Regions from separate parts of the Paenibacillus sp. 4624 genome, predicted to be linked through region 1. Evidence: riboswitches for the same ligand, from Rfam matches in the RefSeq annotation. Region 1 holds a riboswitch; the other holds the start of a gene.

Region 1 (12,157 bases):
CAGGACTGACGGGAACAACAGGTGTAACGGGGGCGACCGGAGCCACTGGTGGCACAGGAGCGACAGGTATAACCGGAGTCACGGGAGTGACGGGAACAACAGGTGTGACGGGGGCGACCGGAGCCACTGGTGGCACAGGAGCGACAGGTATAACCGGAGCAACAGGAGCAACGGGAGTCACAGGTGCTACGGGTGCAACAGGATCTACAGCGGCTTCTGCGCCAGCGAGCTCCTCTTTGTTTGCTGACAGTCAGACATCATCATTAGCTCTTTCGTTAGTGGCTGAAACGACAATTCAGACACTCAATGTACCTGTCGTGACAGGCCAGAGAGTGAAAATTGATAACAGTACACAAATTTCAATAGTTGTGGGGTCCAACTGGAGTATTGCATATAATATTAACCTCAGAGTGAACGGAGTGTTGATTAACCAACTGTTGCTCTCCAGAACGGGGAATGCTGCGGGAACGTTAAATTTCCTTTCTTCCAACACTTATGTAGATACAGCGACTTCTACAACAACCAACGTTTATACTATAAGCATTTCGTTTGTTACAACTACAAGTGTCACAAGTGCTTCAGCACAAGTGAGAAATATCAATGCCATTGCATTCAGTTAAAATGAGCGTCCGTTTTATGATACGGGTCACCTTTGTTGACATATCCGATACTGTACATTACTCTAATCTTATACATGGTTCGTAAATTCAGCGTTCAATACTTCACTAGAATTAAATGATATAACAGCGAATGATAACGAGCGGGAGAGACTTGAACGTGCCAGGCATTATTGGCGTGATGTTCAGGCACCGAAGGAGCAAGCTCCTGCGCACCCGGCGCAGTGGTCAATCTCTCAGGTAAATGTACCGTCGTTGGACGCAGCTCTGGAGAGTGCGCAACATGCGCCACCCAAGGGGTATATGATTCTTAGCTTGGAGAACCGTCTTGTACTGAAACGCACTTGACCTCGTTCTCCCGATTGCTGTGATCATGAAACTCTCAGGTATCAAGGACAGAGGGAGGGCTAACGGCCTTCTTCTGTCCTTTTTTAATGTCATCATTCAGTAAATCAGGAACATTGTGGTGGGTCTTGTCCAGATGTTGATGACAAAACCAATTGGAGGGTTAAAAGTGCGATTTAAAGATGTTTTTTCAATTATTGGCCCGTCGATGACGGGACCGTCAAGTTCACATACAGCGGGTGCTGCAAGGCTGGGCCGGATTGCACGTCAATGGCTGGGATGCACACCGGATCGTGCGCGGCTCACGTTATACGGTTCATTTGCGGATACCTATCAAGGGCACGGGACGGATCTGGCGCTCATTGGCGGTTTGCTCGATTATGTCACGGATGATCCGCGCATCCCTGATGCAGAGCAATATGCGGCCGAAGCGGGCATGGAGGTTGAATTTTACACCAGCGGTCTGCCAGCGCCTCATCCAAATACAGTGAAGATTGAATTATGGCACGGAGAACGGGAATGCTCATTAGTAGGTGCTTCCATCGGCGGCGGCAGTGTGTCTGTACATGCGTTAAATGATTTTCGCGTACAGATCAGTGGAGAGTTTCCAACACTTGTGTTGCGTCATGCTGATAAAGCAGGTGTGCTGGCATCCGTGACCTCCGCCATTAGCTCATCCGGAGTGAATATCGGCTATATGCAAGTGGATCGAAAGGCTCGTGATGGTGAGGCACTAACAGCAATGGAGATGGATGCACCACCGAGTGAAGACACGTTGAACAAGTTGCGTTCTTTGGATCATATGCTGGACATTCGTGTGATTGATCTGAAGAGAGGGGGTGATTCGGATGCGGTTTAAACATCTACATGAATTGAACACCATCTGCACTGCGGAGTCCAAAACAATTGCACAGTTGATGATTGAAGAGCAGGTACAGGAGACCAATACACCCGAAACAGACGTGGTAAAGCAGATGTCGGAGTACTATCAGGTGATGAAAGAAGCGGTACGCAAAGGACTTACAGAAGATACCACCTCACGTAGCGGACTGACGGGTGGGGATGGGAAGAAGATGGCCGAATATATTCGCCAAGGTGAAACATGCTCTGGCGATGCTTCAGCCCTTGCCATGGCCTATGCGTTATGTGTATCGGAAGTGAATGCCTCTATGGGACGGATCGTGGCTACGCCAACAGCGGGCTCCTGTGGCATCATTCCTGGTGTATTTATCAGCTCCCAAGAACGATTTGGCTGGACGGATGAACATCTGGTGAATGGATTGTTTTGCGCCGGAGCTATCGGTTACGTAATTGCCAACAATTCATTTATCTCTGGGGCTGAGGGCGGTTGTCAGGCGGAGGTAGGTTCGGCGATCGGCATGGCTGCCGGCGCGATGGTAGAGCTTCGCGGAGGAACACCAGAGCAGGTGGTGCATGCTGTAGGATTGGCTTTGAAAAATACACTAGGCCTCATCTGTGATCCGGTTGCTGGCCTTGTAGAGATTCCATGCATCGTTCGCAATGGACTCGGTGCCGTTACTGCACTGGCTGCCGCAGATATGGCACTTGCTGGTGTACGCAGTGCCATTCCGTCTGACGAAGTCATCGACGTTATGTTGGAGGTAGGCAGTGCGATGCCAAGTCGTCACCGCGAGACAGCACAAGGTGGGCTCGCTCAGACACCTACAGGCCGCAAGATGATGGAGAAGCTGGCGAAACCCAAAGCCAAACGAGTGCCGGATGAGACATCCGAAACATCACAAACAGGCTCAGAGGCAGAATAGCAAGTCGGATCATATACAGGATAGGTCAGATAGCTCAGGAGCATACAACCAGGACCCGATCAACAAGTAGTAATAGAGCATGCTAAGTCGTTTTTCCATCATAACAAACAAGCGTCCGCGAACCTGGTTTGCTCAGGTTATGCGAGACGCTTGTTTGTTCAGTGTGCCTAAACCAGCCAGATAGCAATCAACCCATCATAATTGGAGAAGGCAGTTAGTTATGGTGAGTTTCAAAATTCCATCTACTTTATTTCTGTGCGAATCACGGCATATCCGTAAGCAGGCAGTTCAATCGCAAGCATACCGTCTTCCAGAGCGGTGCGATGGTTGCCCTCAAACAGTTCCGTCCAAGGCTGCTCCCCTGCGTCCAGTTCAACGATGGCCGTTTCCTCAGAACGGTTGAACAGAATGAGGATGCGTTCCTCGTCACTTTGCCGCTCCATCACAAGCTGGCTGCCGCCTTCCTGAGCTTGCAGGAAACGAATGGTTCCTGCTGCACGCAGTGCAGGATGAGCATGGCGCAGAGCAATCAACTTTTGATAAAAGTGAAGTAGCTCCCGATCCTGCTTCGCTTCGTCCCACTCCATGCATTTGCGGCATCCCGGATCATGTTCGCCGTCGAGCCCAATCTCGTCACCATAATAGATACATGGGGCTCCCATATAACTGAACTGGAACAAGGCAGCCAGCTTCATCTTGCGTTGATCGCCCTCACACAAGGTGAGCAGGCGCGGGGTGTCATGACTGTCGAGCAAGTTGAATGCCACCTCGCTCGCTTGAAGTGGGTAGCGGGATAGCTGGCGGCCAAGGGCACTCGCGAATTGTTCCGCGTGCATCTTATCTTCCACAAAGAAATGATTGACGGCAGCGGTGAACGGATAGTTCATGGCGGCATCGAACTGGTCACCTTGCAGCCAGGAAGAAGATTCATTCCATATCTCACCCAATATATAGGCATCCGGGTTGGCCGCTTTAACAACTCGTCTAAAATCTCTCCAGAAAGCATTATCCACTTCATCAGCCACATCAAGACGCCAGCCGTCCGTACCAACTTCCTTGATCCAATATTCGGCTACTTCGAGCAAGTAGGCCTTCACATCTGGATTCTCTGTATTCAATTTGGGCATATGAGGTTCAAAGCCAAATGTCTCATAAGTTGGAATGCCATCCTTCACGTCCAACGGGAATTCATGTACGTGAAACCAGTCCTTGTATTTGGACTGAGCACCATGCTTTTGTACGTCAACAAAAGGAGCAAACGTTTTACCAGAATGATTAAACACGGCATCCAGCAGCACACGAATACCACGTTCATGACACAACTTCACCAGACGCTTCACCGTGTCAGCATCACCGAAATGGCGGTCTACACGCAGATAGTCTTCGGTATCATATTTATGATTGGTTGTGGCTTCAAAAATTGGCGTGAAATAAATCGCATTAATGCCCAATTCACTGAGGTAATCGAGGTGGTCGATTACGCCCTGCAGGTCACCGCCAAAGAAATTAAAGGGTGTGGGTTCACCACCCCAAGGTTCAACCTCTTCGGGATTGATATCCGGGTTGCCATTGGCAAACCGCTCGGGGAAAATCTGATAAAACACAGCATCTTTCACCCACGCTGGGGGTGTGAATACAGCTCCGGCATGAAGATACGGGAATTGGAACATGCGGCCTGGATCATCCGGCTCCTCCTCTTGGAAATCCGTCTCGGTCATCCAGATGTGTTCTTTTCCACTTTTGAGCAAAAAAGCATACTTCAATCGATGATACGGAGGTTTCACTTCCCCCTCGTAGTAGTCAAACATAGAGTCTGACGTCAATTTGGTCAGAGGAACCATATCTCTTGTTTCCTCCCACGCGTATTTGTCTCCAGTCAGAGCATACACCTCGGTGAGATCATTCTTTTTGGCACGCAGACGCAGACGAATCGTATCCTGATCATAGGCATAGGCCCAGTTTCGTTTCGGTTGGTGAAAGATGGCTTCAAGCAGCATATGTAATTCCTCCTGTCCGATATGAATGAAGTAAGCAGAAACCAATTAATTTAATGTAGATTAAATATGCTAGTAGTACAGGTGGTATGTAGACATCATGCTCAATGGTATAGCTTCATATTACGTGACTGCAGATTGCGTTATAATAGGGTATGAACAGAGGGGACTGGCTCCAAACGAGTGACATGGAATGCACTGAAACCTAGACAACGAACATTGTAGCTTGTGCATTCGGGCTTGAATTTAATCTGGTGCGAAAGCTCGCCCATTCAAAATTAAAGGGCATAAAATTCATATAGATAAGTAATGCTGCCCAGGTATATCATTAACCCAATGAGGATGGAAAGGAAACGAGTACATAGATGAAAACCAAACTGTTATACATTGAGGACGATACGGAAATCGCAACATGGGTGAGAGAAGACTTGGAGGAGCGTGGATATGAGGTCGTTTGGCTTGGGAGTGGTGAAGGGGCCACCGAGGCAGTGGCAGACTGCGCCCTAGTCATCCTGGATGTCATGTTGCCAGGGTTGGACGGATTTACGGTAGGCCAGCGATTAAAAAAAGAATATCCTGCTGTGCCCATCGTCATGCTCTCGGCCAGAACATCCATTGATGACAAGTTGCATGGACTTGATTTTGCCGATGATTACGTGACCAAACCGTTTCATCCGGACGAGCTTGCAGCGCGAATTGAGGTTCAACTGCGGAAGGCAGGAGCGGTAGCTTCAAGTGAAGCGGTACTTAAACTGGATCATCTGTCGATCTATGAGCGGGATAACCGGATCGTCAATGAACAGACAGGGGAAGAGATTATTTTATCGGGTAAACAGTTCCACATCTTCGCTTATTTACTTCGGCATATGGGCATGATCCGCACCAAAGAACAGATCTATGAGGCGGTTTGGAACGAGTCTTATCTGGATGGGGACAAAACGTTGATGGTGCACATCCGGCATCTGCGCGAGAAGTTGGAACTTGATCCGGCCAATCCTGTCATTATTCAGACGGTACGCGGTGTTGGCTATCGCGTGAAGAAACCATGATGAAGTGGATTAGAGAACGGAAGTTAAGAAAGTCTGAACTGAACAGAGGCAGTAAAACAGAACAGCCTATCCGTCCCAAAATAAAGTTTGGGCGATCTCTGATGTCCAGATACATGCTTCTGATTTTGGCAGCGGTACTGTTTGTACCTGTTGTGGTGCCGCTGGTAGCAACGGCTTTTATTGTGGTCATCAATAACGTAAGCTCTAGTGAAGAAGCGCCTTACGGAAACGCTGACCAAATTACCGAACTGTGGGCCATGGAATCCAAAAAACTGGGCGGGGCTTCTGACCAAATCATAGATAAACGGATGAAAGAACTGCAGGAGAAATACCCTAAATCAGCTATGTATCGTGTAGATGCGGCAGGCAGAACGATGTTAGTGCTTGGTGGTGAAGAGGCGGAGGTACTAAAATCTAAGTCATTAAATCCTTCAGTCACCTCGGAAGGGGAGCCGGAGTCTTTAAATACAGATGTCATTCTGAAGTGGTCATTGGCAACTGGAGAAAAAGCAGAGACTCGAATCCCGGCAATATGGACACCAAATGATGCGGTTCAGTTTATGAAGCAAGCCTTCTATCGCGATCCTCTAACCGTGGTTTCTTTTATTGGCGGAGGAAATGTGAATAAGGGACAAGGGTTTATGGTGATTGAAGTCCCTCGTGAGCTCATTCAAAACCTCACCAATAACGGGCTATTAGAATTCATCTATTTTGGAGCAGTGATGCTGATTGTGTTTGTGATCTTTATTGTGATGTCCGTTCTGTTCTTTGCTAAAATTCGCAAACGACTGATTCACTTGCAATCTGCCATGGTTACCCCGAGCAAGGAGGGCATACCGCTTCCAGTGGACATTAACAGATCGGATGAAATTGGACATTTGGAGGAATCCTTTAACCAGATGGTATATCAGTTAACGGATAGCCTCCAGCGTGAGCGGGAAGAGGAGCAGCTTCGCAAACGGCTGGTGGCAGGTTTATCACATGACCTGAGAACACCGTTGACGGTAATTCGCGGACATATGCATGCACTGCATAAAGAAAACCTAAGTGAGCAAGGCGTGCGGGCACTGAGTCGGATGGAAGGCAAGATACAGGATCTTGGTGAACTGATCGACAATTTGCTCACGTATAATCTGCTGACTAGTGGAAGATACACTTTAAAACTGGAGCAGAAGGATGCACTGCGTATGATAAGAGAAGCTGCTGCTTCATGGTATCCGGTGTGGGAGAAGGAAGAGTTTGAGATCGATATCGATCTGCCTGAAACTCCGCTAATCTGGGATGTAGATGCGCAAGGGCTACGGCGTGTGCTGGATAATCTGTTCCAAAATGTAGTTCGTCATGCGGCGAGCGGAAAGTATATTCGCATTTTCACGGAGCAGATTCAGGGCCGAACTGCCGTAGTGATCGAGGATCGCGGGCCGGGGATTCAACCGGATTCGGGTACGAAGGGCACAGGACTTGGCTTGTCCATTGTCGATTTGCTGATTCGTGAGATGGGTTTGCGGAAGCGGGTAGATAGCTCGGATGCGGGTGTCCGCACCTATCTATACAGCGGCAAAGAGAATGATCGGGAAGTTTGAACGCAGGGAGAAGAGGTTTCTTTTTAAACTAAACTTAACCTTGGACGTACGCTTGCTTTAACCTTGGAGGGTTACGATAGTTCCGAGGTGATGATGAATGAGCGAAAATATTATTCAAACAGCGAATTTATGGAAAACATACAAGGACCGCGCGGCGGTTCGTGAACTTGATCTTCATATTAAAAAGGGAGATATCTACGGCTTCCTTGGTCCCAACGGTGCCGGCAAAACAACAACGATCCGCATGCTTCTTGGCTTGATCAAACCGACCAAAGGGGTCATCAGGGTCTTCGACAAAGATATTCGTAAGGACCGTATGGACATTTTGCGTCGCGTAGGTTCTTTGGTAGAGTACCCCTCGTATTATGGTCATCTGAATGCGGTAGAGAATCTTGAGGTGCTGCGTCGCATCATCAATGTACCCAAGTCAAGGATTGCGGAAGTGTTATCTATTGTTGATCTGACGAAAGATGCTAAACGAAATGTAAAAGGGTATTCCCTTGGCATGAAACAGCGTTTGGGTATTGCCAGCGCGCTGCTCGGTGAACCGGAATTGCTTATTCTGGATGAGCCAACGAACGGACTTGACCCAGCGGGGATTCAGGAGATTCGGGAACTCATCAAACGTATGCCGCTGGAGCATGGCATCACTGTTCTTGTATCCAGTCACTTGCTGAGTGAAGTCGAGCAGATGGCGAGCCGTGTCGGCATTATACGAGATGGCAAAATGGTGATGCAGGATACGATGGCAAGTCTGCATAGTCAGACAGGCAGCTCAATCAGGCTTACGGTGTCGGAACCGGAGGCAGCCATGAAGCTTGCTCGTGAGCAGGGGCAATTTGGTCAGAGGCAGGGTGCTGAGCTTACCTTCCCCTACATGGATAACAGCGCAGTTGCACTGCTGGTGCGTCGTTTAATTGAACAGGATCATGATGTATACCGGGTCGAAGAACAGAGACAGTCTTTGGAGGATCTCTTCATGCGTGTCATTGGCGAGGGGGCTTCGCTATGACAGGACGTGCATTGTCAGCCGACTGGCTTAAAATTCGTGGCAAAGGCATCTGGTTTCTGGTGTTTCTTGCCCCAATCGGGTTAACGGCCATGCAGGCTTTGAATTTCGGATTACGACTGGATTATCTGAAAGAGCAGTATGCCGATAATTTGTGGGGAGGTCTGCTGGGTAACGTAATTGTTTTTGTGCCACTCGCTTTAATGCTGGGTGCGACCATTCTGAGTTCGATGATAGCTGGAATAGAGCATGAGCAGGGGTCGTGGAAGCAACTTTTGGCGATGCCGATTAAAAGACCAGCCGTTTATCTTGCAAAGTTTCTGCTGGCTTGTGTGCTGCTAATGATATCATGTCTGTTGTTAACCGCGGGGGTTGTTGGACTGGGGCTTGTGCTTGGTTTCGATGCCAAAGATATACCGTGGGCACAGGCGCTGAAGCTGGGGCTTATGCCGCTTGCAGGCGCACTGCCTGTATTGTCCATTGAATTATGGTTTACGCTGGTATCCAAAAATCAGGCGCTACCGGTTACATTCGGCATTATTCTTGCCATCACCGGTATGTTTTCACTCAGCATCTCTCCACATTTTCCACTTGCTTGGGCACAAATGGCTTGGAGTGCGCCTAACGCGTACCTATACGCAGGAATGGGTGCAGGTTTAGCAATCATCATTCTGCTGACAGGTATGATACACTTCAGCCGGAAGGATGTGGCCTGATATGAATTTTGCAGCAACCTATTTTCGTATCTTATCTGCGGAACGTTTGAAAATGGCAAAATCGCCGATCTCGCTTTTGGTTCTGATCAGTCCGTTAATCGCACTGCTCATTGGTCTGCTGTCTTCCCCATCGGGTGACTGGAGAGCATTGATGTCAGCCATGGTGATGATTCATGGTATGCTTTTGTTACCGATGCTAACAGGTGTATTCACCTCATTTGTATGTCGTTTTGAACATGCAGGGGGCGGATGGAAACAACTCTTGGTTTTGCCACTTACACGTACAGGTGTGTATTTAGGCAAATTCACGATTGTGTTACTGCTCCTGGCTGGTACACAGTTGCTTCTATTCGGAAGTATCGTATTGACAGGGTTAATCCATGGCATGGCAACCCCGGTACCTTGGGGATTCCTTGTCAGCAAAATGCTGCTTGGACTTCTGGCATGTATCCCGCTGGCGGCATTACAGATGTTTGTGTCTCTGATCTGGAGCAGCTTCGCCGCGCCGCTTGCCTTGAATTTTGCGCTAACGATACCTAATATTTTGGTTGCAAACTCCGCAACGTATGGGCCATATTATCCATGGGCACAGCCGATGATTCTGATGCTTCCCATCGAGGGCACAGGGTTCGGTGCATTCAATGTTCCGCTCGGTACACTTTTGACCGTAGTTGGGGGGAGCGCCGCGTTGTTTATTGCGATTGGCATGATTTATTTTTCGAAGAAGGAAGTATAAAGCTTAAGTACGATGAGAATAACAAATGAACCTTCCTGAGGCTGCGCATCCAATGATTTGGTATGCAGACAGTCTCAGTTTTTTTATATTATGCGATAAAGATATAATTCCATCTTTTGCATGCCCAGTGATGTGAATTTTATCCTATTTGATAAGCAAAATGAGACGAGAATCTGGTAAAATAAAAAAAGCTGTTTCTAGTCAGTCGAACATGGTTATTCGAGGGTAAGCCTGTTACAGCCAGAAGTGGCGTATATGCAGTGTGAAAAGAAGATTTTGGCTGAGAAAAGAGGGGTAAGCCTTTGGAGCGTAATAAAACGGAAACCCTGAAACGAATTATTTCTGAGGGTAGCTCTTACCGATCATTGTTTTTTAACCACCCGGATGCCATCTATGTGATGGACGTTGAAGGGAATCATATGGATGCTAACCCTTCCTTTGAACGGTTATCCGGCTACAAAATTGGAGAGCTTGCAGGGGTGAGTCGGGATCGCATCAGCCCGCCTGAAAGTGAAAAGAGACGAGTACAATTCATTGAAGAAGTGCTGGCTGGACATTCAGTCAGTGAATCGATGGCGTTTTATCATAAAGATGGTACTGTGAAACATGCACAGGTGACCTATATACCAATAACAGAAGGTGATGAGGTCGTCGGCATCTACGGAATTGCCAAGGATGTCACGGACAAGGTTATCATCGAGCAGGAACTGCAGGAGACACAGGAGAAGTATCAGGTGCTGGCCGAGCATGCACAAGATCTGATTACAACCTGTGCCATAGATGGCGAACTCCTGTATGTGTCTCCATCTGTTCGTACACTGCTTGGTTATGAGCCGGAGGAAGTCACAGGAAAATCATTTAAATCTTACTGTTACCCGGGGGATTATCCTGACCCTTTGCCCATTTCGAATATTGGTAATGGGTGCAAGATGAGGGTGCTGCACAAGGATGGTCACTACATCTGGATGGAGACATTGGCGAAACCCGTGGCTGGCGAGCTTGGCAAGATAACGCAAATTGTCAGCATCAGCAGGGATATTACCCAGCAGATGGATGCTGACAGACGTCTCCGCGAGAGTCGTGAACGTTACAAGTCATTGTTTGAATATAATCCGGCTGCGGTATACTCCCTCGATCTGGAAGGGAACTATAGTGCAGTGAACAGTAATATGGTGCAGATGCTTGATATCCCGCGCAGCAAGCTGATCGGGCAGTCCTTTCTGTCGAATTTGGATAAAAGAGAAATGCACAAAGGTGAAGCCTGTTTTGAGCTTGTGAAGCAGGGGCAAGCCCAATACTATGAGTCTCGTGTTGTGAGTTCCAGTGGCCGAAAGATCGAAGTTTCAGTAACCAATGTGCCCATCATTGTAGATAACGAAATGGTGGGTGCTTACGGTATAGTATCGGATATTACGGAGCGCAAGGAATACACAGAGCGTATTCAGGAGCTGAGCAAGCAGCATGAGTTGATTCTCAATACCGTTACCGAAGGAATCTACGGCCTCGATGCGGATGGTATTACGATGTTCATGAATCCGGCGGCGGCATCCATGTTTGGTTATGAAGCACATGAATTCATTGGCAAAAGTTCACACCCGATTATCCATCACACCCGTGCAGACGGAAGTTATTTTCCAAAAGAAGAATGTCCGATTCATATGACGGTGCTCGATGGTCATGCGCGTTCAGTGACGGAGGATGTGTTCTGGCGAAAAGACGGGAGCAGTTTCCTCGTCCAATATCAGGTTACTCCGATTATTGATGAAGGTCAGATTCGTGGTGCGGTAGTTGTCTTTAATGACGTTACCGGTGAACGTGAAATTGTTCGCGCCAAGGAAACGGCTGAGCTGGCTGCACAGGCCAAGTCCGAATTTCTTTCGCTCGTCAGCCACGAAATCCGGACACCCATGAACGGCATTGTAGGAATGACCGAGCTATTGGTGGGTACAGACTTGTCAGAGGAGCAGAGGGAGTATGCTCAGATCATTCAAGAGAGCGGCGATGCACTGCTGAACATCCTGAATGATATTCTGGACTTCAGTAAGCTGGAGTCGGGTAAAATGGCCCTGGCCTACGAGCCGTTCTCGCTGCGCAAGATGCTGGAGCAGGTCGCGGAGCTGTTCAAGCCGCGGGCAGACGAGAAACATCTGGATATTCGTTTTCGTCTGAATCCGAATATCCCCGATTATATGGCAGGAGATTCCATGCGAATAAGGCAGATTCTAGTGAATCTTGTGGGCAACGCACTGAAATTCACAGATCAGGGAAGTATTGATGTCACGGTAGATATCATCAAGGGGAGCAAGCCTGAGGATACTGTCCTT
Region 2 (12,157 bases), on a different contig from region 1:
CGAGATATACGGATATTTTAAAATACCCAGAGCGAAAATTAAGTGAGCATAAATTAAATTTAGAACATGTCAATACGATTAACATCAACGATCTGTCGTACCAATTTCCAAATAACAAAACTGTGTTTGAAGAAGTTGACCTTAATGTTAATGCTGGAGATAAGGTGGTTTGCGTAGGAGAGAGCGGTGCAGGAAAAAGTACATTTGCCAAACTTATTGTTGGTTTGTATGAATCCAAACCAAATCAAATTCGGATTAATGGTAAGGATATTACAGATTATTCTGAAGAAAGTCTTCGTAAAGAAATGATGTTAATTGGTGAAGCTCCTTTCTTATTTAAAGGTTCCATTAGAGAAAACTTGGTAATGGGAGAGAATATAAGCGATGGAGAAATACTAAATGCGTGTCGATTAGCTGAGTGTCTTGAAATTATAGAAACTCTACCAGGCGGTTTAGATTATCTGATCACTGAGAATGGGACTAATCTATCTTCTGGTCAGAGACAAAGACTTGCCTATGCTAGATTGATTCTGTTAAATCCTTCTGTAATTATACTAGATGAAGCTTTAAGCAATGTAGATGAAGTAAGTTTGAAAAGAATATATGATCATATGATCGATATGAAAGCTACAATCATTTATATAACACATAATACTAATTTAATTGAACAATTTGATCGTAAAATTATTTTTAAAGATAGACGTATCTACGAAACTGTTAATAGAAAGGACTTTAATTATGAATAAAAAATTAATATCCATTACGCTTGCTGTCGTTGCTGTATTTATGTTGGTTTGGGTACTAAACTCAGAAGCGTTGGAAAAACCTAAGTATAGCAAAATATCACTTCAGAACTATGAAGAAAATATTAATAATAAAAATGATTTTATGATATATGTTTATAAAGCTAGCTGCGCAGTTTGCCATGAAGTTAAGCCATTTATCAACGAAGTAATTGAGACTGAAAAATTCGATATGTTAGCTATGGATGCGGATGAGGAAGGAAACCTCAATGTGAAGTTTTTTGAAAACCAAAAGTTGGAGAAGTCCCCTACAATAATCTATTATGAAGCAGGAAAAGAGAAAGATCGTTTGGAAGGGTATCAGACAAAAGAAGAAATAAGAGAATTCGTAACAAAATATAAGAAAAGTTAATCTGCTAAAGAGGAGGCTTGTACAGTGTATCTAAATGAACTGAAATCTTCTCTTAATTTTTCGGTTTTAGAGAGTAAATTGAGCGAGGATCTAAAATTAGTATCTGGAATCCCTGAAGAATTCAATATTGACTTAAATGGACAGCAACTTAAAGACTGGGTTGATTCCTACAACAGTTATTCATGTCCGACCATTGCATGTGGAATATTAACTTATAATGAAGAAAATAGAATAAAAAGATGTTTGCAAAGTGTAATGAATGAATTCGATGAGATTATTGTACTGGATTCTTTATCCTCAGATCAGACGGTTGAATTAATTAAAGAAAACTATCCCAAAGTGAAGGTAATTACTGAGAAATGGAGGGATGATTTTTCATTCCATCGTAATTTACTAAGATCCTCTACGAATTCTGAATGGATATATTATATTGATTCTGACAATACTTACGATCCCACCAATGAAGGTAAGATTCATAGAATTGTAAGATTACTCAGTTATATTGGATTTAACGGTGTTGTAAGCCCAGTAATAAAAGAACATGATGGTCATGTCTATACAGATAATCGGAAACTTTTTCCGATTAATAGCGGAATACGGTACTTCGGAAGAGTTCATGAAGAACCTCTGTTAGAGAATGGTCAGTCTCCAATTCATGCTACTATGGACATTCTAGTTCATCATGATGGTTATGATCCTCTAAAGGTCAATATGAACGATAAAACAAACCGAAATTTGAGACTAACTCAAATGATGCTAGAAGATGAGCCTGGACATCCTAAATGGTTATACTTTCTAGCAAAGGAAGTTTATCATACTCAGAATAACTTAAATATCGAAGAGGTAAAGTCTATTCTTATAGAAGCTATTAGAAGATACGAATCTTCAGAGTATAAAAGATATTTACCGGAAGCTATATTGTTTTTGTGTGATTTATCAATTAGAACTAATTCCTACTCACAATTGAGTAAGTATGTAGATTTGTTAGAACAAATCTCGCCAAATTGTGTTGATGTTGACTACTACAGAGCCGTGCTTGTTCTACAGGACATAACTGTACGCACTGCAAAGTTGGCTAACTATGTTAAAGAGTCTTTACAGGATAATACAAAGTATAGCTATATTAACTCTACCAAAGACCATATTAGACTGATATTAACTAATATAATGTGGCTAATGAATAATTGGGATGAGGCTAACAAAATAAATCATGAAATAAGAAGTGAGGACAAAAAAATCATCTTCTCAAATATGTTAAATGAAATAAACGATTGGTTAAGCACTCTGAAGGAGGAAGAACGTTGATTCCAGTAAGTTTCTTGGTTTCTTTAGTAGCAATGCTTGGAAGTTTGTACTTTAGTGAGATTGCAGGGTTAATTCCTTGCAAGTTATGCTGGTATCAAAGAATCCTAATGTATCCTCTACCGTTAATTATCGTAATTGGTGCAATAAAAAATGATCCATATCTTAAATATTACACTCGTTGTTTTTCAGCAATTGGCATAATTATCGCGGGTTACCACTACCTTATTCAACTAAGTGTGGTGAAAAGTACATCGTGTGGATTTGGTACCGTTTCTTGCGATCAAGTCCATGTGGAATATTTCAACTTTCTTACAATCCCACTAATGTCATTGATAGCGTTCATATTAATATTTATAAGCTCTTTTATAAAGGATAAAGTCAAATCCTAGTGAGGAAATTGTGAAATAACCATTTAAGTGTATCAATTAAAACTAAAACAGCAACGACTTTTCCGTCATCTGGATAATTTCGTTGCTGTTTTTTTATTCTCTTATTTAGCTACAAGCACAGTTTAATACAGGTTTACGTGCTGCGGTCGTTTCATCGAGACGAGTTACCGGTGTGCCGTACGGAGCATTGAGCACCAATTCCGGTGTTTCTTCTGCTTCCTTGGCAATACGGATCATTGTATCAATAAATCCGTCCAGCGTTTCTTTGCTCTCGGTTTCCGTTGGCTCAATCATAATGCACTCTTCCACATTAAGCGGGAAGTAGATGGTTGGCGGGTGATAACCAAAATCCAGCAGGCGCTTTGCCACATCCAGCGTGCGCACACCATACTGTTTCAGGCCGCGGCCTGACATAACAAATTCATGTTTGCATACACCCGGATACGGAATCTCGTAATGAGGTGCCAGGCGAGCCATCATATAATTGGCATTCAGCACAGCGCATTCGGATACACGGCGAAGCCCTTCTGGTCCATAAGTGCGGATATAAGCATAAGCACGAACAAGAATACCGAAGTTGCCATAATAGGCTTTGACCCGACCGATCGATTGATCTCCTTCGTAATCCAGAGCGTACATGCCTTGATCATTTTGAACAACCATCGGTTTAGGTAAGAACGGGATCAGGCGGCTCTTCACACCGACAGGTCCAGCACCAGGGCCACCACCACCGTGAGGCGTGCTCATCGTTTTATGCAAGTTCAGATGCACCACATCAAAGCCCATATCTCCCGGACGTGTAATGCCCATAATGGCATTCGAGTTGGCTCCGTCATAATACAACAATCCGCCAGCTTCGTGCACGATGGACGCAATCTCTTGAATATCCTTTTCAAACAACCCGAGCGTATTCGGATTCGTCAGCATGAGTGCTGCGGTATCTGAGCCGACTGCTGCACGGAGGGCATCCAGATCCACCAAACCGTCCGTCCGCGACGGGATTGTCACCGTTTCGAATCCGGCCACGGTTGCGCTGGCCGGGTTCGTGCCATGAGATGAATCCGGTACGATAACCTTGGTACGCAGTTCGCCACGGCTTTCGTGATAAGCTCGAATCATCATAAGTCCGGTCCATTCCCCGTGTGCTCCGGCAGCAGGCTGCAGGGTTACGGCATCCATACCTGTCAGACCTGAAAGATCATTTTGCAAGGTATGGAGCAGTTCGAGAGCACCTTGAAGACTGGATTCATGCTGATATGGATGGATTTTGGCAAAGCCGTTGTAACGTGCTACATCTTCATTAATCTTTGGATTGTATTTCATCGTACAGGAACCGAGCGGATAAAAGCCGTTATCTACCCCGAAGTTGCGGCGGGATAATGCCGTGTAGTGACGAATAACATCAACCTCGAATACTTCCGGCAACGCTGCCGCTTCCGAGCGCAGCATTTCCCGGGGAATCAACGTGTCTGCATCCTGACGGGGAACATCACATTCCGGCAAGGAATAGGCCACACGTCCAGGACTGCTCAACTCAAAAATCAGAGTTTGTTCGGGAGCAACGGATGGTGTAAGTTGCGTAATGGTTGAGGTTCCTTGGGCTTGAGAATCCATTCCAGTCTGCTGATTGACTGACTGATGGAGGTTAGATGTTTCCGGTGAAGTACCCGCAATGTTTGCTTTTGTAGTCGTTTCCTGAGTCACAGCGATCCCTCCAATACACGTGCGAATTCATCCATCTCTTCTTTGCTGCGTCGCTCGGTAACAGCAATGAGCATATGTCCAGCAAGTTCTGGATAATCACGTCCGAGTTCGTAACCGCCGATGAATCCTGCATCCAGCAGTTTCAGCTGAAGAGCATCCACATCGGTTCCTTCAGGGAGCTGGATAACGAACTCGTTAAACGTAGGGGCATTAAAAGTGAGTCTAACCCCAGGAATGGCTTTTAACGTATTTAGAGCGTAATGACTCTTTTGCAAGTTCAGATCAGCAACATCAATCATGCCCTGTCTTCCCATGGTAGACATATAGACGGAAGCACTAAGTGCTAACAACGCCTGATTTGAACAGATGTTAGATGTCGCTTTTTCGCGGCGAATATGTTGTTCACGTGCTTGCAGCGTCAGCACGAAGCCGCGTTTGCCGTTGCGATCGGTCGTCTGACCGACGATTCGACCAGGAATCCGGCGCATGTGAGCCTGGGATACGGCGAAGTATCCGCAAGTGGGTCCGCCGAGCGAAGCGGCGATTCCGAGGGGCTGCGCATCGCCTACAACGATGTCGGCTCCCAGCTTGCCTGGGGCTTCCAGCAAACCTAGCGACAGCGGGTTGGCGCTCACCACGAGCAGTCCTTTGTGCGTGTGCACAAGGTCGGCAGCCTGTTTTACATTTTCCACGGCACCAAAGAAGTTCGGGCTTTGAATCATAACCGCCGCAGTATCGTCCGAAATGGCTGCTTGCAGCGCATCCCAATCGGTAACCCCATCTTTATAACCAATCTCTACAATCTCCAGACTCAGGCCATGTGCGTACGCCTGCAATACTTGACGGGCTTCAGGGTGAACGGTGCGAGATACGATAAGCTGTTTGCGACGGGTAGCTGCGGCGGCAAGATTGCCTGCTTCCGCAAAAGCTGTCGCACCGTCATACATACTCGCATTGGCTACCGCCATACCTGTCAACTCGCAAATATACGACTGAAATTCGAAGATGGCTTGTAATTCTCCTTGGCTGATCTCAGGCTGATAAGGGGTGTAAGCCGTATAAAACTCCGAACGGGAAATGACATGGTTGATGACAGAAGGGATGTGATGGTCATAGATGCCTGCGCCAAGGAAACTGGCATGTGTCTCAAAGTTGGCATTGGAGCCAGCTTGTTTCGACATATGGCGTGTTAATGCGTATTCGTCCAGCTTGGAGGAGACAGGCAACTCGCCCTGATAACGAATCTCCTTCGGGATATCTTTGAATAAATCTTCAAGCGTATCCACGCCGATCGTGGCCAGCATTGCGCTCTGGTCTTGTTCTGTCATGGGGATGTAGCGGTGCTTGCTCATGCTTGCTCAGCTCCTTGGATAGGTGTCTTTAACGTACGTGTCCGTTTATGAAAAGGAGTCTTGACGACCTCGGCTTTTAGCTTTTTCCCACGAATCTCAATCTCCAGTGGTGTACCCAGTGCAGTATACTTGCTGTCAATCAAGGCAAGCCCCAGATTACGTTTCAAGGTCGGCGACTGTGTACCGGTTGTCACTTCACCGATCTGAACGCCGTCCGCATAGATCGGGTAATGTGGCCGCGGAATGCCGCGCTCCAGCACTTCGATGCCGATCAGCTTGCGGGCAGGGCCGTCATTTTTTTGTTGCAACAAAGCTTGATGTCCGATAAAAGGTCCGGTATTTAATTTCACAAACATGCCAAGTCCTGCCTCCAGCGGAGAGATGGTTGGTGACAGCTCCTGACCGTACAAAGGCAGCTTCGCTTCGAATCGCAGTGTATCACGCGCACCGAGTCCTGCTGGAACGAGGCCTACATCAGCACCGGCTTCCATCAGCCCGTTCCATACGAGAGCCGCCTGATCTGCTGCAACATACAGTTCAAAGCCATCTTCACCTGTATATCCGGTGCGCGACAGTAGCAGCTTTACTCCGCATACCTCGGCATGCTGTACGAAGCGGAAAGGTTCAATAGCGCCCGCATCCACGTTCGTATCTATAACCTTAGCCAAAATATCAACCGACAGGGGGCCTTGTAGCGCAAGCAGTGCCGTTTGCTCGGAATCATTGGTCATGTTCACGCCCGGTATAATGTGCTCCTGCAACCAAGCCCAATCCTTGTCGATATTAGAGGCATTAACGACCAGCATGTATTGTTGCTCCGCCAGCTTGTAGATCAGCAGATCATCAACTACACCGCCATCGGGATAACACATCAGCGTGTATTGTGCCTGACCTGGTACAATTGCGGTCACGTCGTTGGTCATCATGTGTTGTAAAAAGGCTTCCGCCTGTTCACCCGTTACAGTGAATTCACCCATATGGGATACATCAAACAGCCCGGCGCGCTCGCGCACGGCTTCATGTTCCTTTTGAATCCCACTAAACTGCACGGGCAACTCCCAACCGCCAAAATCAATGCAACGTACACCTTCATATTGCGCATATAGGGGAAAGAGTGGTGTTCTTAACAAATCAGACATCGGATCACCTCATCATAGACCGTTAGTAGGCCAAGTATAGAAACATGGATCTGTGAGCCAAGTAATTAATGCTTAAATCATTTTAGTCATCAAGAGTCAATAGCCAACCATTTTACATTTTTTCATTTGTTATGTTCAGTACGATTCTAGAACCTGCAATTCATTTTTTGGGAAAAAGGAAAAGGACAGGCCAAAGAACCGGCATGCCAAGTAGCACGCTGTATTCTTAGGCTCTGTCCCTTGTACCTGAGAGTTACCCCGCCGTTTATTCAGACAGGTTTCCCCTTGGGTGATCATAACGTCCCGAAGTGGACGATTAGATGCTCTCCAGAGTTGCGTCCTGTAAAAGTCCTTTTGCCTGAGAGATTCACCCCCGCTTGTCGGTGGTTTACTCCTTCGGCGCCGCCCCATGCACATCCCCAAACCGGGTGTGCGGGCAATCTCTCCCTTTACATTCATCCGCGGTTCATACGTAGTCCAATTAACTTCAGTTGCTCTTCTCATTAAAACGTGAATCCACTCCTGATGTCAAGAACGATATCATTGAAATTGTGTGAAATACGAATATTTAATACTGATTATTCATTAATGTTCGTTTATTTTAAAAGAGTGCGCTTACTATTCTAATATTCACCATTATATGCAGAAAGAGTAGTGTGAGGTTACACACGTTGAGATCTCGAAATTGAAATAAACTGTGAGCTAACTTGACATTTGAATCTGAAATATCATACGCTATTGTTTGGGAAAAAGGTGAAGGTCAAAGAACGCATGCACTCATTAATGAAAAGCGAGGCGGATATCGATGAGCGAATTGAGAAATGATTTCCTGTACAGTAAAGAGCACGAATGGGTGCAAACCGTAGGGGAGGATACCGTACGTATTGGCATTACCGAGTTCGCACAGCATCAGCTGGGTGACATTGTGTTTGTAGAATTGCCTGATCTTGAAGCCAGTGTAAAAGCAGAAGACAGCATCGGTACGATTGAATCCGTCAAAACGGTGTCTGATCTGTTCTCACCCGTCAGCGGCACCATTGTTGCAGTGAATGAAGCTTTGCAGGACTCGCCAGAACTGGTGAATAGCTCTCCTTATGAAGAAGGCTGGATGATCGAAATCCGTGTCGATGGTGATGTAACAGCTGCATTATCCACATTGCTGAATGCGGATGCATATCTTAAACATACCGAAGAGTAGGAAAGAATGGATCGTTTAGTTGATTTGTACTTATTGACATATGTGTAATCCCACTTGAATATAAAAATCTTGTTCTTTAAACCTGCGTGAGCTATGGAGCTTGTGCAGGTTTTTTGCTGTTTTTTTGCGCATAATGGAGGGGGTTAAGTAGGAGTGACATAAAATCATGAATAAAAAAAATTCAAAAGGACCAAGCTATTCTATTGCTCTGCATATTGTATATGAACAAAGTCATAGGCAAGAAAAACCTTGTGTATCAACGGATTGAGCATATATTCCTGATTAAAAGCGATTACATAATCCAATGTTGTCATCATTGTTCATGACGAAAGTACGCTTTCATTTGATTGAAGAGGAAGGGTTTCTCGCTTAGGATTACAGCAGGGGATCGATGATACCCCTTTCATACGAAATAATGACTTGATTCAAGGAGGATAAACCAATGAGTAATTTGGATCAAACATCCAATTCCAAAGGTGGGTTACGTGTTGGTGTGCAACGCTTCGGACGATTCCTGAGCGGTATGGTCATGCCTAATATGGGGGCATTTATTGCTTGGGGATTAATTACAGCGATGTTTATCAAAACAGGATGGTTTCCGAATGCGACAATAGAGCAGCTTGTAGGTCCGATGATTACTTATTTGCTGCCGCTGCTGATCGGTTATACCGGGGGTACGATGGTGCATGGCACACGTGGGGGTGTCGTCGGGGCGATTATGACCATCGGTGTCATTGTCGGAACGGATATTCCAATGTTCCTCGGAGCCATGATTGCGGGGCCTTTCGGTGCTTGGGTGATCAAGAAGTTTGATAAATCCATTGAGGGCAAGATCAGAGCCGGTTTTGAGATGCTGGTCAACAATTTCTCGGCAGGAATCATCGGTGGTATTTTGGGCATCTTTGCTTTGCTAGGTATCGGGCCGGCAGTTGAGGCCATCAGCAAAGTGTTGTCTGCCGGCGTACAGGGTTTGATGAACCTGGGATTGCTGCCACTTGTCAATCTGATTATTGAACCGGGTAAAGTACTGTTCCTGAACAATGCCATTAACCACGGGATTTTAACACCAATCGCAACAGATCAGGCAAGAGAACTAGGCAAATCCGTTCTTTACATGCTTGAGTCTAACCCGGGACCGGGACTGGGTATTTTGCTCGCTTACTGTTTCTTCGGACGTGGAGTAGCAAAATCTTCTGCACCTGGTGCGGTGGTCATTCATTTCTTCGGCGGGATTCATGAGATTTACTTCCCGTACATCCTGATGAGACCGATTCTGATTCTGGCAGCCATTGCAGGCGGTGTAGCGGGTACGTTAACGTTCATGCTAACTGGCGCAGGACTGGTTTCGGCACCATCACCAGGCAGTATCATTGCCTATTTCCTGTTGACACCTAAAGGCGGATATATCCCGATGCTTGCAGGGGTTATTGTGGCAGCGGTGGTTTCCTTCCTGATTGCCTCTCTACTACTCAAAACCGGTAAACAGAAGGAAGAAGATCTGGAAGCGGCCTCCAGCCGAATGAAAGATATGAAGAGCCAAGGCAATACAGCAAATGCAGCCATCACAGCGGATAACCAGGAAGCGAACAGAGCGGCAGATATCGCAAGTTCCGTTGCATCCAAGGCAAAAGCAGATGTGAAAAAGATTGTTTTCTCCTGCGATGCAGGTATGGGTTCCAGTGCAATGGGTGCTTCGATTCTGCGCAAAAAAATGAAAGCCGAAGGAATTGACGTTGCTGTAACTAACACGGCGATTAGTGAAATTCCGCAAGACGCAGACGTTGTGATTACGCAAAAAACACTAACGGATCGTGCACGTTCAGTAGCACCTAATGCAGAGCATATATCCATTGACAACTTCCTAAAAAGCCCGGAATACGACGCACTTGTTGAACGTTTGAAGTAAACGGGGGCAGACTGCGAACCATCTTCAAACAAGGGCAGCCGTTTTCCCAGAGCCGGAGGCTGAGATATGAGTATTACGAAAAGACAACGTGAAATCGTGGAATTCCTGTTGGAGCATCCCCATGAAGTCACGGCGGGTGAAATTGCCGTTGAAGTAAAAGTGAGTACACGTACCGTGCATCGTGAGCTGCTGATGATCGAGCAGTGGCTTGAACCACTCGGTATGCGCCTCGAAAAAAAGTCGGGAACCGGAATACGCATTGATTCCGGTTCAGATGACCTCAGTGCATTACGCCAGAAACTGGAGGGTAATGAATATGTAGAGTTTACGCCTGAAGAGCGTAAGCTCTTCATGCTTTGCATCCTGCTGGATGAAGCTGAGCCGGTCAAACTGCTCGCTCTCGCTTCGGATCTGAAAGTGACCGTTTCGACGGTCACCAACGATCTGGATGATCTGGAATCACGCATTCGGCAGGCGGGTCTGAAGCTTGTTCGAAGGCGAGGCTATGGTGTGAAAATTACCGGAAGTGAAGCGATTCATCGCAGAGCCATTGCAGCGCTTGCTTTGGAAGTACTGGATGAGTCGGATCTCTTTGGCAGACAGCCTGAGCAAGGGGGCTCCATCGTTAATCAAAAGTTGCTCAGTATGATCGGTCATAGCGACGTACTTACCATTGAAAATGCATTATGGCAACCGGATATCGAATGGCTTGAAAAAATACCTGAACGGCAGTACATGAAACTGCTCATTCAGTTATCGGCAGCTGTGGTTCGGATACGTAAAGGTTTTAATATAGAACGTTCTTCCTCAGGGATAAGAACGATTGCAGGCACTGGAACCGTGGCGGAGCAACATGAAGAGAGAGTGCCAGTTTTCATGGCTTCGCGCCTTTGCAGTGTTCTATCCTCACAGCTTGGAGTCGGCTTCCCGGATGAAGAGCAAGCTTATTTTCACCAATTGCTTACGGAGACAGAGCAACAGATTCATTCTTCACGCCTGCTCCCGATCGATGATCTGATTCTGATGGACAGAGTGCATTCGCTTACGGACCAGATGCAGGAAAGAACAGGTTATGACTTTCATGAAGACCGCTTGCTGCGCGAAGGATTAATTGGACATATGGTGCCGGTTATGGAGCGACTTGAGGGGCATCAGATGATACGTAATCCACTGCTACAGCAGATTCGCAAGGATTATGACACCCTTTTCGAACAAGTGAAAAAGTCCGTGTTACAGGCATGGCCCGGGGCAGAAGTTCCGGATGAGGAGATCGGTTTTCTTGTCATGCACTTTGGTGCATCCATAGAACGATTGCGGGCGTTAAAGCAAGATATTCGAGCCATCGTTGTATGTAACAGTGGCATTGGCTCCTCGCGCATGCTATCCAGTCGTTTATCCAAGGAGTTTCCAGAGATTCAGATTATAGACAGCGTCTCTTGGTACGAAGCCGCGCGAATGCCAACCGAAGAATATGATCTGGTGTTGTCTACGGTCGATTTGCCAATGGAGGAAGATCAGTATTACAAGGTCAGTCCGCTATTGACAGCGGAGGAAAGTGAAAGTCTACGGCATTTTATCAAAACCACAACGTTACAGCGGCAGCATCGCAAATCCCGCGACATGGGCAATGAGACAACCACTCGTAGAATCTCCGATGCGGACGGAATGGAAGCAACGCTGCTTGAAATTGTACGGATTATCGGTAAGTTCCAGGTACATGCGATGGATAACACTCATCTTGATTTTGCTCAAAGTGTGCTTGAGATGTGTAAGGTTGCACATCGCTCAGGCATATTGAAAGACCCGGGCGAGGTTGCCAAGTTACTTGAGGTTCGTGAATCGATGGGGAGTCAAAAGATTCCGGGGACTCAGCTCGCTCTTTTCCATACACGGAGCGAGAGTATCTACAAGCCGTCCATCAGTCTTTTTCAACTTGAGGAACCTCTGCTTCGAACAGTGGAGGATCCGGAAGGTGTCAGTCATGTATTGCTGATGCTGGGGCCAAAGGA

What was found. A riboswitch is a leader RNA that binds a small molecule or an ion and turns the genes downstream of it on or off. The one in region 1 is predicted to bind glycine.
Region 2: linked by a shared signal. The riboswitch ahead of gcvT (glycine cleavage system aminomethyltransferase GcvT) and the one ahead of sdaAB (L-serine ammonia-lyase, iron-sulfur-dependent subunit beta) in region 1 are both predicted to bind glycine.

The regions. Positions count from the first base shown of each region.
Region 1 is NZ_JBNDJR010000014.1:129,915-142,071, reverse strand. It holds partial or broken gene ABIE27_RS26745 (collagen-like triple helix repeat-containing protein) at 1-620, shown strand, start outside; glycine riboswitch at 752-878, shown strand; glycine riboswitch at 883-1,018, shown strand; gene sdaAB (L-serine ammonia-lyase, iron-sulfur-dependent subunit beta) at 1,132-1,821, shown strand; gene sdaAA (L-serine ammonia-lyase, iron-sulfur-dependent, subunit alpha) at 1,811-2,746, shown strand; gene ABIE27_RS26730 (alpha-glycosidase) at 2,989-4,743, opposite strand; gene ABIE27_RS26725 (response regulator transcription factor) at 5,106-5,789, shown strand; gene ABIE27_RS26720 (HAMP domain-containing sensor histidine kinase) at 5,786-7,372, shown strand; gene ABIE27_RS26715 (ABC transporter ATP-binding protein) at 7,470-8,384, shown strand; gene ABIE27_RS26710 (ABC transporter permease) at 8,381-9,097, shown strand; gene ABIE27_RS26705 (ABC transporter permease) at 9,099-9,833, shown strand; gene ABIE27_RS26700 (PAS domain-containing hybrid sensor histidine kinase/response regulator) at 10,136-12,157, shown strand, end outside.
Region 2 is NZ_JBNDJR010000001.1:88,501-100,657, forward strand. It holds gene ABIE27_RS00445 (peptidase domain-containing ABC transporter) at 1-746, shown strand, start outside; gene ABIE27_RS00450 (thioredoxin family protein) at 739-1,155, shown strand; gene ABIE27_RS00455 (SunS family peptide S-glycosyltransferase) at 1,180-2,460, shown strand; gene ABIE27_RS00460 (disulfide oxidoreductase) at 2,475-2,849, shown strand; gene gcvPB (aminomethyl-transferring glycine dehydrogenase subunit GcvPB) at 2,955-4,463, opposite strand; gene gcvPA (aminomethyl-transferring glycine dehydrogenase subunit GcvPA) at 4,550-5,905, opposite strand; gene gcvT (glycine cleavage system aminomethyltransferase GcvT) at 5,902-7,044, opposite strand; glycine riboswitch at 7,276-7,377, opposite strand; glycine riboswitch at 7,381-7,503, opposite strand; gene gcvH (glycine cleavage system protein GcvH) at 7,850-8,242, shown strand; gene ABIE27_RS00485 (PTS mannitol transporter subunit IICB) at 8,685-10,148, shown strand; gene ABIE27_RS00490 (BglG family transcription antiterminator) at 10,215-12,157, shown strand, end outside.